Regions from separate parts of the Clavibacter quasicaliforniensis genome, predicted to be linked through region 3. Evidence: predicted binding sites of a transcription regulator. Region 3 holds the regulator's gene; each other region holds the start of a gene.

Region 1 (4,507 bases), 540 kb from region 3:
ACTGTGCCCGTGGCCCCCTCCTCGAAGAAGAAGAAGCACGCGACCCGCACGCTCCTCGAGTCACCGGCCGCCGCACCCGTGCTGCACCGGGCGGCGCGCATCGAGGACCGCATCCACGAGATCCGCGAGGGCCGTGCCCGCAAGCGCGGGCTGAAGCCCACCGTCATCCCGTACGCCGGCTACGGATCCGTGCGCTGGGTCCGCGTCCTCTGCCGGGTCCTCCTCACCGACCCGAAGAGCAAGCGCGCGCTGGCCGGCGACAAGGTCGTCCGCGGGTGGCGGAGCTTCACGAGCGTCCCGCTCACCGACGTCGACGTCGTCGTCGAGATCGACGGCACCGAGCACCACGTGCGGGCCGACCGCGGCGGCGTCGTCGACCAGGTCGTCGAGGCGAGCCTGCGGAGCGGCTGGCACACCATCCGCATCCGGGCGCAGGGGTCCGAGACCGTCGAGGCGCCCGTCTTCATCGTGGGCGACGACGTGCGCACCGGGATCCTCAGCGACATCGACGACACCGTCATGGTCACCGCGCTCCCCCGGCCGTTCCTCGCCGCCTGGAACACGTTCGTGCTCGACGAGCACGCGCGCACGCCCACCCCGGGCATGGCCGTGCTCTACGAGCGCCTCCGCCTGCAGCACGAGGGCGCGCCCGTCCTCTACCTCTCCACGGGGGCGTGGAACGTCGCCCCGACGCTCACGCGGTTCCTGTCGCGGAACCTCTACCCGCCGGGACCGATCCTCCTCACCGACTGGGGTCCCACCGTCGACCGGTGGTTCCGCAGCGGCATGGAGCACAAGCGCAACAACCTGCGGCGCCTCGCGGCCGAGTTCCCGCACGTCAAGTGGATCCTCGCGGGCGACGACGGCCAGCACGACGAGCTGCTCTACGGCGAGTTCGCCGAGCGGCACCCCGACAACGTCGAGGTCGTCCTCATCCGGCAGCTCTCGGCGGGCGAGGCCGTGCTCGCGGGCGGACGGGCGAAGGCGGAGAAGCGCGCCCTCGACAGCTCGATCCCGTGGGTCTACGCCCCGGACGGGGCGAGCCTGCTCGCTCAGCTCGACGACCTCGGCCTCGCCGACGACTCGGGCACCCGGATCGGCACCTGACCCGGACGCCGACCGGCACGACGAAGGGCCCCGCGATCCGCCGCGGGGCCCTTCGTCGTCGTGCGGTGGATCAGACGGCGTCGGTGAGCGCCTGGAACTCGTCGTCGGTGAGCTCGATGCCCGCCGCGGCGATGTTGTCCTCGACGTGGCCGACCGACTTGGTACCGGGGATAGGCAGCATGACGGGCGAGCGACGCAGGAGCCAGGCGAGCGCGAGCTGCGAGGCGCGCGCGTCGTGCTGCTTCGCGAGGGCGTCGAGCGGGCCGCCGTCCTTCGCGAGCTCGCCGGTCGCGAGCGGGAACCACGGGATGAAGGCGAGGCCCTCGGCCTCGGCGTAGTCGAGCAGCGGCTCGGCGTCGCGCTTGGCGAGGTTGAACAGGTTCTGCACCGAGACGATCTCGGCGATCTCCCGAGCGGCCTTCACGTCGTCGACCTGCACCTCGGAGAGCCCGATGTGGCGGATCTTGCCCTCGGACTGCAGGTCCTTGAGCACGCCGATCTGGTCGGCGAGCGGCACGGCGGGGTCGATGCGGTGCAGCTGGTAGAGGTCGATGCGCTCGAGGCCCAGGTGGCGGAGGCTCAGCTCGGCCTGCTGGCGCAGGTACTCGGGGCGGCCGACGGGCTGCCAGTCGCCGGGGCCGGGGCGCGTGAGCCCGCCCTTGGTCGCGATGACGACGTCGTCGGCGTACGGGTGGAGCGCCTCCTTGAGGAGCTCCTCGGCGACGAACGGGCCGTACGAGTCGGCGGTGTCGAAGAACGTGACGCCGAGCTCGGCGGCGCGGCGGATGACGCGGATGGCCTCGGCCGGATCCTCGGGGGCGCCCCAGACGCCCTCGCCGGTCAGCTGCATGGTGCCGTAGCCGAGCCGGACGACGGGCAGGTCGCCGCCGATGGTGAACGTGCCGGAGGCCCCGGCGGGGCGTGTGGTGGTGTCGGTCATGTGGACCCTCCTCGGGTGTCGATGACGAGGGGGCGTCTGCCGCCCTCGGGACACCGGGGCCAACGCGGCGGGCGGCGGATCCATGCCCGATGCGCGCGATCCGGACCCGACCCTCAGGCTCCGGTCGAGGGTGAGGTGGATCCGCCCGCTCCCCTCGTGGATGTCGGCGGGCGTTCCTACACTCGGATCAGACGTTCGAACATCCGTTCGAACGCGGGAGCGCGGCCGGCGCGACGGGCGAGAGGAGCGGCACCATGCGGATCGACGAGGACGTGGAGGTCGAGCTCTCGAACGACGGATCGCCGCTGCGGTTCACCTGGCGGGGCGTGGTCTACGGGGTGGTGAGCTCGCCCGAGCGGTGGATCGCGCGAGTCGACTGGTGGCAGCGCACGGGCCGCGCGCCCCGCGGCGCGAGCGCCCACCTGCTGGAGCTGTCGATGTGGCGCGTCGAGGCCGTGCCGCTCACCACGGGCGCGCGCCGGGTCGACGGCTCGTTCGACCTGAGCGTGGACGCGCGCGGCCGCTGGTCGCTCGTCACCGCATCGGACGAGGAGCTCGACGTGCGCCTGTTCGCCTGAGGCCGCCTGTTCGCCTGAGGCCGCATCGGCACCGGCTGCCGGCCCCGGGCGGGCCCGGGGAATAGCCGGGGACACCCGCGCCTTCACCCCATCGGCGCCGCGCACGGCGCCCCGCACGCAGGTCACCCGGACCGCGGCGCACGGAGGGATCCCGCATGGCGGCACTCGAGTGGCTGTTCGACGCGCAGCTCCGCATCGGCGACCAGACCATCCTCTGGCGCGAGATCGTCGGCAACCTCTTCGGCCTCGCCAGCGCGCTCGGCGGCATGCGCCGGAAGGTCTGGGCGTGGCCCGTCGGCATCGTCGGCAACGTGCTCCTCTTCACCGTCTTCCTCGGCGCGGTCTTCGGCACGCCGAACCCCGTCAACCTGCTCGGCCAGGCCGGCCGCCAGGTCATGTTCATCGCCGTGTCGGTCTACGGCTGGTACCGCTGGCAGCAGGCCAGGCACGGCGGCGCTCCTGTCGTGCCGCAGTGGGCGTCCGGTCGCGAGCGGATCCTGCTCGTGGTCGCGCTCGTCGGCGGCACCGCGCTGCTCACCCCCGTCTTCCGCGCGCTCGGCTCCTACGAGCCCGTCTGGGCCGACGCCTGGATCTTCGTCGGCTCGCTCCTCGCCACCTACGGCATGGCCAAGGGCTGGGTCGAGTTCTGGCTGGTCTGGGTCGCCGTCGACCTCGTCGGCGTGCCGCTGCTGGTGAGCGCCGGCTACTACGCGTCCGCCTTCATGTACGTCTTCTACGGCGCGTTCACGCTCACGGGCTTCTTCGTCTGGATGCGCGCCCGCGGCACCGACGCGCCCGCGGTCGAGACGGCCTTCCCGGATCCCCGGATCGTCGAGGCGCCCGCCGAGCGCTAGCCGCAGGCGGCGGGCGCGATCGAGCGGATCAGCCCTGGCCGTTGGAGCAGGTGCTCTGCGCCGCGGTCTGGCCGGTGATGCTCGGGTCGAGCACCTCGGCCGTCGCGGTGGGCGGCGTGGTCGGTGCCGATGCGTCGGCCGGCGGCGCGGTCGCGGGCGGCGTGGTCGTGCCCTCGGCCGGGACGCTGCCGGCCTCGTCGGTCGCGGCCGGCTGACCGAGCGAGAAGTCCGCGTCGGAGGCCAGCAGGCTCACGAGCTGCGCGGCCGCCGCCTCATCCGGCTGGACGCGCCCGTTCGCGAGGACCGTGCCCGGGTACTGCAGGAACACGACGTCGTCGAGCGGGATGTCCTTGAACGTGAGCGCGACCGAGACGAGCGTGTCGAGGTCGGCGAGCGACGTGGACAGCTGCATGTTGTCGACCACGGCGCGCGCGATGCCGTAGAGCTTCGCCGGGTTGGTCAGCGTGTCCGTGCTCTTGATGGTGCGCACGAGCGCGCTCAGGAACACCTGCTGGTTGCCGATGCGCGAGATGTCGCTGCCGTCGCCGACGCCGTAGCGCGTGCGGAGGAACTGCACGGCGTCCTTGCCCTTGAGCGTGTGCAGGCCGGGATCGAGCGACAGGTCGGTCTTCTTGTCGTAGATCCCGTTGGCCACGCAGACCTCGACACCGCCGACCGCGTTGGACATCTCGACCACGCCGTTGAACTGCACGACGCCGCCGTACGGGATGTCGAGCCCGGTGAGGCCCTCGACCATCCGCACGGTGCACTCGAACCCGCCGCGGGAGAGCGACTCGTTGAGCTGCGCGCGCGAGCTGGCGGCGTACTTCGTGCCGTCGGGGCCCTCGCACTCCGGGATGGGCACGAGCATGTCGCGAGGGAAGGAGATGACCGTCGCGCGGCTGCTGTCCTGGCTGATGTGCAGCAGCATCGTGACGTCGTTGAGGGTGGCCGTGCCCACGTCCTTCGCCGCGCCGTAGCCGTCGCCCTGGCCGGCGCGGCTGTCGCTGCCGACGATGAGGATGTTC
Region 2 (4,507 bases), 540 kb from region 3:
TGCCGGGGTCGTGCGTGAGGATCCCCGCGAGGAACTCCGCCGGGTAGTGCGTCTTCAACCACGCGCTCTGCCAGGTGGGCAGCGCGAACGCGGCGCCGTGCGCCTTGCAGAACCCGAACGAGCCGAAGCCCTTGAGCGCCTTCCAGATGCGCTCGACGTCGGCGTCCGAGAAGGGGCGCCGGCCCGTGCGCCCGTCGACGTGCATGGCGGTGCGCTCCCGGAACGCCTGCTCGACCACCGTGTCCATCCGCTCCATGTTGCGGCGCAGCTCGTCCGCCTCCGCGAGGGAGACCTGCATGCAGTCGGCGAAGATCCGGATGACCTGCTCGTGGTAGATGACGACGCCGAAGGTGGGCGCGAGGAACGGCGCGAACCGCGGGTGCAGGTAGTCGGGCCGGGTGATGCCGTGCTTGGTGTCGAGGAACGGCGCGACCATGTTGCCCTTCATGGGGCCGGGCCGGAACAGCGAGATGTCGGCGATGAGGTCCTCGTAGACGTCCGGCTGCATCTTGCCGATGAGCTCGCGCTGCCCGGGCGACTCGATCTGGAACATGCCGAGCGTGTGCGTGGTGCGGATGGCGGCGAAGGTCTCCTCGTCGTCGTGGGGGATCTCGTCGAGCTCGATGCGCCCGTCGCGGTGCACGTAGCGCGCGTCGACCGGGATGCCGCCCGCGACCGCCGAGCGCGTGCCGTGGATGCGGTGGATCTCGTCCAGCGCGTACGCCATGGTGCTCTGCATCCGCACCCCGAGGATGTCGAGCTTCAGGAGCCCCATGTCGTCGATGTCGTCCTTGTCGAACTGGCTCATCGGCAGGCCCATGCCGCTCGGCTGCACGGGGCTCGTGCTCAGCAGGTCGGAGTCGCCGAGGATCACGCCGCACGGGTGCATGGAGATGTGCCGGGGGAGCCGGTCGAGCCGCTCCGTGAGGTCGACGAGCAGGTCGATGCTCGGGTCGTCGCGCACGAGGTCGGCGATGGGCTTGAGCTCGGGCTTCGTCTCGAGCACCGCCCGGAACTCGCGCGCGTTGAAGCGCCAGATGTTCTTGGCGATGAAGTCGATCTGCTGCTCGTCGAGGTCGAGCGCGAGCCCCGCGTCGCGCGCGGCCCCGCGGGCCCGGTAGGTGTTCTGCATCGACAGCAGGGTGACCCGGTTGCTGCCGTACTTCTCGAACACGCGGTGGTAGACCTCGTGCCGGCGCGCCGACTCCACGTCGATGTCGATGTCGGGCAGCGTCGAGCGCACCTTGCCGAGGAAGCGCTCGAACAGCAGGTCGTGCTCGAGCGGGTCGACGTTGGAGATGCGCAGCAGGTAGTTGACGAGGCTGCCCGCGCCGGATCCGCGGGCCTGGTTGCGGACGCCCATGTCGCGCATGAGCGCGCACACGTCGGCGACGGTGAGGAAGTAGGTGGCGAAGCCGAAGCCCGTGATGGTCTGCAGCTCCGTGCGCATCCGGGCGAGCACGCGCTGCCGCATCGACTCGTCCACGTGGCCGAACCGCTCGGTGACCCCGGCCTCGGCCTTCCGCCAGAGCGCCTCGTCCGGGTCGCCCGTGACGCCGATGACGGACTTCTCCGGCAGCTTCGGCTTCCGCCAGGCGAGGTCGGCGTCCGGATCCAGCCGGCAGCGGTCGGCGAGCTCCTCGGTGGCGCGCAGCAGCGCCTCGCCCGCCCGGCGGTCGAGCGACGACGCGCCCGCGACCTCCCGCGCGATCCCCTGCATCTCGGTAGGGGTCTTGAGCCACGCCTGGCCGTTGGGCTGCGGCCGGAACGACCCGAGCGGCCGGAGCGTTCCCGCGGCGTCGAGCACGTCGCCCGTGAGCGCGTCGTCGGGCTCGAGGTAGCGGACGGCGTTGGTGAGCACCGCGGGGACGCGGTGGGCCTCGGCGAGCTCCAGCATGCGGGCGGCGTGCCGGAGGCTCGCGGACTCGCCCGGCTCGGTGAAGTGGCAGACCACCTCGACGACGACCGCGCCGGGCAGGAGCCTGGCCCACTCGGCCAGGTGGCGGGAGGCGAGCGCGTGGTCGCCCGCCGCGACGGCGCGGCCGACGTCCGAGTCGGGCCCGAGCATGACGGTGCCGACGGGTCCCTCCTCGCCGAGCAGGAACGCGGGCGGCCGGGTGCGCGCGATGCCGGCCTGGGCGCTCCGGGCGGTGCTCCTCGCCGTCCCGCGCCCGTGGCTCGCGCTGATGAGCCGGCTGAGGGCGGCCCAGCCCTGGCCGCGCGTGCCGCCGTGCGCGAGCACCGTGATCCGGCCGGGGTGCTCGCCCGTGAGCCCGAGCTCCGCGCCGACCACGGGGGAGACCCCGGCGGCGAGGGAGCGGCGGATGTGGCGGACGGCGCCGTACAGCCCGTCGCGGTCGGTGATCGCCGCGGCCGACGCGCCCTCGGAGGCGACCCGGTCGACGAGGGCCTCGGGCGCCGAGGTGCCGAAGTGGGCGGAGAAGGCGGACGCGACGTGCAGGTGGGTGAAGCTCACGCGCGCCTCCCTCGATGTCCGCCCGCGTCCTCCCCGGGCGCGATGTTCGAACGGATGTTCGACTCGCCCAGTGTAGGTCGGCTGCCCGACGGCCGCGACCCGTAGTCTCGGAGGATGACCAGCGAACCCTCCACCCTCGTCATCCTCGGCGCCAGCGGCGACCTCACGGAACGCCTCCTCCTGCCGGGTCTCGGCAGCCTCGTGGCGAGCGATCGGGGGCGCAGGATCCAGCTCATCGGCACCGGCCGGAGCGAGCGCACGGCGTCGGAGTGGACGAAGACGGTCAAGACCGCGTTCGACTCGGTGGACGCCACGGGACGCCGGGCGGCGGGCATCGTCTCGTCCACGAAGTACATCCAGGCCGACCCCACGGACCTCGACGACCTGAAGCGCATCCTCGAGGCGTGCGAGGGCGCGCCCGCCCTCTACTTCGCGCTGCCGCCGGCCATCTCCATCCAGGTGTGCGAGCAGCTCGCGAAGCTCGACCTGCCGGAGGGCACCACGCTGGCGCTCGAGAAGCCGTTCGGGTCGAACAGCCGCAGCGCCGCGCAGCTCAACCGCCAGCTGCTGAAGCTCGTGCCGGAGGACCGCATCCACCGCACCGACCACTTCCTCGGCCTCTCCACGGTGCTCAACCTCGTGTCGCTGCGCTTCGCCAACCGCTTCTTCGAGTCGGTGTGGAGCGCGAAGGACATCGAGAAGGTCGAGATCCTCTACGACGAGACGCTGGCGCTCGAGGGCCGCGCGGGCTACTACGACAAGTCGGGCGCGCTCGTCGACATGATCCAGAGCCACCTGCTGCAGGTGCTCGCGGTGTTCGCGATGGAGCCGCCGGCGAGCATCGACCCGGACGACCTGCGTTCGAACATCGCCTCGGTCCTCCGCGCCACCGAGGTCTGGGACAACGACCCCATCGCGCACAGCCGCAGGGCGCGCTACACCGCCGCCACGGTGGACGGCACGCGCATCCCCGCGTACGCGAAGGAGGAGGGGGTGGATCCGGCCAACGAGACGGAGACGCTCGCCGAGGTCACCTTCGGCGTCGCGAACGCGCGCTGGGCGGGCGTCCCGTTCCGGCTCCGCTCGGGCAAGGCCCTCAAGGAGGCGTCGAAGCGCATCGTCGTCACCTTCAAGCCGGTGGCGCACCTGCCGCGGGGCCTGCACGGATCCGCCCGGCCCGACCGGCTGATCATCGACCTCAAGCCCGACGGCATCTCGCTCGAGGTCACGATGGACGGAACGGGCGAGCCCTTCACGCTCACGCAGTCCACGTTCCGCGCGGAGTTCGCCGAGCCCGAGCTCACGCCGTACGGCGAGGTGCTCGACGGCATCCTCGCGGGCGACCCGCGCCTCTCGGTCCGCGGCGACGTGGCCGAGCGCTGCTGGCGCATCGTCGCACCGGTCATGCGCGCCTGGAAGGGCGACCGCGTGCCCATGGCCGAGTACCGCGCCGGATCCGCGGGGCCGACCGCCTGGCGCTGACCGCGCGGTGCTCCCGCCGCGCATGGCGGGCCCGCATGACGGCTCCCTGGGCGTCGTCGCCTCCCGGCGGCGGCGCCCTCGCCGCGTCCTAGCGTGAGGGCATGCCCGTGATCCTCACCGAGATCCCCCTGCCCGCGGCCTCGCCGGATGCGTCGCCCGGGCTGCACGGCGTGCTCGCGGTGCCCGATGGCGAGGGGCCGTGGCCCGCGGTCGTGGTGGTGCACGAGGCCTTCGGCGTCACCGACGTCATGCGCCGCCAGGCCGAGCGCCTCGCCGACGCCGGCTTCCTGGCGCTCATGCCCGACCTCTTCTCCGCCGGCGGCGCGCGCCGCTGCCTGGTCGCGACCTTCCGCACGCTCGCGGCGGGGGAGGGCCGGGCGTTCGTCGACGTCGAGTCCGCCCGCCGCGCGCTCCTCGCCCGCGCCGACTGCACGGGCCGCGTCGGCGTCATCGGCTTCTGCATGGGCGGCGGGTTCGCCCTCGCGGCGGCCTCCCGCGGCTTCGACGCATCGAGCGTGAACTACGGGATGCTCCCGGAGGACCTCGACG
Region 3 (4,507 bases):
GCACGGTGAGGCCGGCGTGGAAGGTGATGGCCTCGAACACGTGGCGGACCATGGATCCGGTGAAGTGGCCGCCGATGAGGTGCATCTCGAAGCCTGCGGGCTCGCCCGAGTGCACGAGGAACGGACGGCCGGAGATGTCGACGACCGACTGCACCAGGGCCTCGTCGAGCGGCACGAGCGCGTCGCCGAAGCGGGCGATGCCGGACTTGTCGCCGAGCGCCTCGCGGATGGCCTGCCCGAGGACGATCCCGACGTCCTCCACGGTGTGGTGCACGTCGATGTGCGTGTCACCCGTGGCGGTGACCCTGAGGTCGGTGAGGGAGTGCTTCGCGAACGCGGTGAGCATGTGGTCGTAGAACGGCACCGACGTGCTGATCTCGGAGGCGCCGGTGCCGTCGAGGTCGAGCTGGAGATCGATGGTGGACTCGCTGGTCTGCCGCGTGACGTGCGCGGTGCGCGCGAGGGTGCTCATGGGATCCATGCTACCGATCGGTTCCCCTCCAGCCGCCGCGCTCCCGGCCGCCACCGGGAGCGCGGCGGCTGACCGCCGTTCGCGTGCGACGACCCATGCGGCGTCGCCCGAGGATCAGTGCGCGTACTCGGTGGGGACGGCGAGCTGCTGGCCAGCCGCGACGTCCGACGACGGCAGGCGGTTGAGGTCGACGACCGACGCGATGACGTCGCGCGGGTCGGCCGACGGCGCGATCTCTTCGGCCAGGTCCCACAGGGACTGGCCGCTGGAGACGGTGACGTACTCGAACGTGGTGCCCGAGGCGTCCTTCGACGCGACGGCCGCGCCGCCGTTGAGCGCGACGAAGCCGGCGCCCAACGCGAGGGGAGCCGCGACCAGCGCGGTGAGGACGAGTCGCCCCCGGCGCGTGATGCGCAGGCGCGTACGGGGCGCGACGGCGGCCTCCGCGACGGGTGCGACGGACGGGGCGACGGTGGTGGTGGCTGCGGTGTTCATGGTGACCTCTCGTGCGAGACGGTGGGGCGTCGATGCGACGCACCCGGCGGTGCAGTGCGGTGCGGCATGCGATGCGGGTCCGGCAGCTCGCACCCGGCTCTCGGCCGGGAGAGCCGGGTGCGAAGCTGTGTTCCGAACATACATTCGAAACCCAGGCTCCGCAAGCCCTCATCGCCTCGATCCGGCCCCTAACGGCGCGACACGCTCGAACAGGTGTTTGTACGAGGTGCCCCAGCTGGATACAGTTTCGAGTGCCTGGTGTCCATTCCACCCGGCACCACCGACATCGCCCCCGCGAGGGCGTCGGCCCGCCGGGTCGACGTGCCGCGGAGGCGTCGGCGACGAGAGGCGGGCCGTGACATGACGGACGAGCGAGCGGCGGGAGGCGGCGCGACGAGGCGCCGCAAGAGCCTCAGCGACAAGCAGATCTCGATCCTGGAGTTCATCCAGCGCACCATCGCCGGCCAGGGCTACCCGCCGAGCATGCGCGAGATCGGCGACGCCGTGGGCCTCGCGTCGCTCTCGAGCGTCACGCACCAGCTCAACCAGCTCGAGCTCTCCGGCTACCTCCGCCGCGACCCGAACCGGCCGCGCGCCCTCGAGGTCCTCATCGACCTGCCCGGCAGCGGCGCCGCGGAGAGCGGCGAGCCGTCGACGCCCGTGGGCGACGCCGCCATGGTGCCCATGGTCGGCCGCATCGCCGCCGGCATCCCCATCACCGCGGAGCAGATGGTGGAGGAGGTCTTCCCCCTCCCCCGTCAGCTCGTCGGCAAGGGCGACCTCTTCATGCTGCGCGTCGTCGGCGACTCGATGATCGACGCGGCCATCTGCGACGGCGACTGGGTCGTCGTCCGCCAGCAGAAGACCGCGGAGAACGGCGACATCGTCGCGGCCATGCTCGACGACGAGGCCACGGTGAAGGTGTTCCGCCAGCGCGACGGCCACACATGGCTGCTCCCCCGGAACAGCGCGTTCGAGCCCATCCTCGGTGACTTCGCGGAGGTCGTCGGCAAGGTCGTCGCGGTCATGCGCTCCGTCTGATCCCCCCGCACGACGCACGAGAGCGGCCGGTCCCCGAGGGGATCGGCCGCTCTGCTGCGTGCGGGCTCGAACCTGCGCACGATGCCGCGGATCAGGCTGTGGGCACCACCGAGTACGCCTGGACCTGCGCCTGCTGCTCGGCCGTCACGAGCGCGCGCACGCGCGTGCCCTCCTCGACGTACGAGGTCTCGACCACCTTCGCGCCGTCGTGGAGCATGGCGACGATCTCGCCGTGCTCGAACGGCACCAGGAGGTCGACCTCGATGGTCGGCTGCGGCAGCAGCTCCGCGATGCGGCGACGCAGCTCCTCGACGCCCTCGCCCGTGCGGGCCGAGACGAAGACGCCCTGCGGCGCGAGGCCGCGCAACACCACGCGGTCGCCGTCGGAGGCGAGGTCGCTCTTGTTGAACACCACGATCTCGGGGATGGACGAGGCGTCCACCTCCGCGATGACCTCGTGCACGGTCGCGAGCTGGGCCGCGGGATCCGGGTGCGACGCGTCGACGACGTGCACGAGCACGTCCGAGTCGGCGAGCTCCTCCAGCGTCGAGCGGAAGGCCTCGACCAGCTGGTGCGGCAGGTTGCGCACGAAGCCGACGGTGTCGGCCAGCGTGTAGAGCTGCCCCTGGTCGGTCTCGGTCCTGCGCACGGTCGCGTCCAGGGTCGCGAAGAGCGCGTTCTCGACGAGCACGCCGGCCTTCGTGACGCGGTTGAGCAGCGACGACTTCCCGGCGTTCGTGTACCCGACGATCGCGACCGAGGGCACCGAGTGCCGGTCGCGGTTTGCGCGCTTCGTGTCGCGCGCGGGCTTCATCGCGGCGATCTGCTTGCGGAGACGCGCCATGCGCGTGTTGATGCGCCGGCGGTCGAGCTCGATCTTGGTCTCACCCGGACCGCGCGATCCCATGCCGGCACCCGCGCCGCCGACCTGTCCACCTGCCTGGCGCGACATCGAGTCGCCCCACCCGCGGAGGCGCGGGAGGAGGTACTGCAGCTGCGCGAGCTCGACCTGCGCCTTGCCCTCGCGGCTCTTGGCGTGCTGGCTGAATATGTCGAGGATGACCGCGGTGCGATCGATGACCTTGACCTTCACCACGTCCTCGAGCGCACGCCGCTGGCTCGGGGCGAGCTCGGTGTCCGCGATGACGGTGTCCGCGCCGACCGCTGCCACGAGCGCGCGCAGCTCCTCGGCCTTGCCGCGGCCGAAGTAGGTGCTGGGATCGGGCGTCGGACGGCGCTGCAGCAGTCCGTCGAGCACGACGGCCCCTGCGGTCTCCGCGAGGGCCGCGAGCTCGCGCATGCTGTTCTCGGCGTCGTCGACGGAGCCCTGCGAGTACACGCCGATGAGCACGACGTTCTCGAGGCGCAACTGCCGGTACTCGACCTCGGTGACGTCCTCGAGCTCGGTGGAGAGGCCGGGGACCCGACGGAGCGCCTGGCGGTCGGCGCGCTCGCTCTGGTCGCCGTCCGATCCCTGCTCGGTGTCGGGGTTCGCGGACAGGGCCTGTGCGCCGGACCCGCGGAAGAGGGCGTAGCCGGCCGACCGGTTCTCCGCTCGGGCGAGGACGCGCGCGACGACGTCGTCCCGGTCGGTGTTCTCGGTGGACGTCGTCGTCGTGTCCGCGGGCTCGTGGTCGTGCTCGTCGTGCGTTGTCATGTGCTCCCATCGTAGCGCGGGCGTCCGGTATCGTCCCGGTATGGCCGACGCGCACTACTTCTCCCCGTCGCCGGCCGGCCCCCTGCGCACGCGCACGATCACGGTCGAGCTCGGCGGACGCACGGTGGACGTCGAGACCGCCGGCGGCGTCTTCAGCCCCGAGCACGTCGACCAAGGCTCGCTGGTGCTGCTGCGCAACGTCCCGGAGCCCCCTGCAGAGGGGCATCTGCTGGACGTGGGCTGCGGCTGGGGTCCCGTCGCGCTCGATCTGGCGATGCGGTCGCCGGCGGCCACGGTCTGGGCGGTCGACGTGAACGAGCGCGCGCTCGCGCTGACACGGGCGAACGCCCGGTCCCTCGGCCTCGAGAACGTCAACGCCGTGCTGCCCGAGGACGTCCCCTCGCATCTCGAGTTCGTCACGGTCTGGTCGAACCCGCCGATCCGCGTCGGGAAGGAGGCGCTGCACGGCATCCTGCTCGACTGGATGCCGCGGCTCGCCCCGGGCGCGGACGCCTGGCTCGTGGTGCAGCGCAACCTCGGATCCGACTCGCTGCAGCGCTGGCTGGTCGACACGCTGCCCGAGGGCCTCGAGACGACGCGTGCCGCGTCCGACAAGGGCTTCCGGGTGCTGCGGGTGCACCGCGCCGACAGCGGCTCCGACTCCTAGGGCCGGGCATCCGGGCCAGGCGCCGGACGAGCCCGACGCCTCGCCGGATCAGGCCAGCGCCACGACGCCGTCGAATACCAGCTCGGCCGGTCCTGAGAGGCCCACGTGCTCGCCGTCCTCGGTCGGGAACATGCGCACGCCGAGCGCACCGCCCGGCAGCTGCACGCGCCACTGG

The links. Region 3 encodes LexA, which represses DNA repair genes until DNA is damaged. Its sites were predicted from a motif close to TCGAACANNTGTTCGA; they were not measured.
Region 1: the regulator LexA is predicted to act here: its motif matches at 2,243-2,258, upstream of NL142_RS08040 (DUF6504 family protein).
Region 2: the regulator LexA is predicted to act here: its motif matches at 2,523-2,538, upstream of NL142_RS08015 (DNA polymerase III subunit alpha).

What each region holds. Positions count from the first base shown of each region.
Region 1 covers NZ_CP139624.1:1,672,087-1,676,593, reverse strand. The annotation lists gene NL142_RS08050 (App1 family protein phosphatidate phosphatase) at 10-1,107, shown strand; gene NL142_RS08045 (aldo/keto reductase) at 1,178-2,047, opposite strand; gene NL142_RS08040 (DUF6504 family protein) at 2,302-2,625, shown strand; gene pnuC (nicotinamide riboside transporter PnuC) at 2,781-3,479, shown strand; gene NL142_RS08030 (LCP family protein) at 3,508-4,507, opposite strand, start outside.
Region 2 covers NZ_CP139624.1:1,666,910-1,671,416, forward strand. The annotation lists gene NL142_RS08015 (DNA polymerase III subunit alpha) at 1-2,476, opposite strand, end outside; gene NL142_RS08020 (glucose-6-phosphate dehydrogenase) at 2,591-3,958, shown strand; gene NL142_RS08025 (dienelactone hydrolase family protein) at 4,060-4,507, shown strand, end outside.
Region 3 covers NZ_CP139624.1:2,208,076-2,212,582, forward strand. The annotation lists gene hisB (imidazoleglycerol-phosphate dehydratase HisB) at 1-472, opposite strand, end outside; gene NL142_RS10535 (hypothetical protein) at 587-967, opposite strand; gene lexA (transcriptional repressor LexA) at 1,328-2,008, shown strand; gene hflX (GTPase HflX) at 2,100-3,665, opposite strand; gene NL142_RS10550 (class I SAM-dependent methyltransferase) at 3,706-4,332, shown strand; gene dapF (diaminopimelate epimerase) at 4,381-4,507, opposite strand, start outside.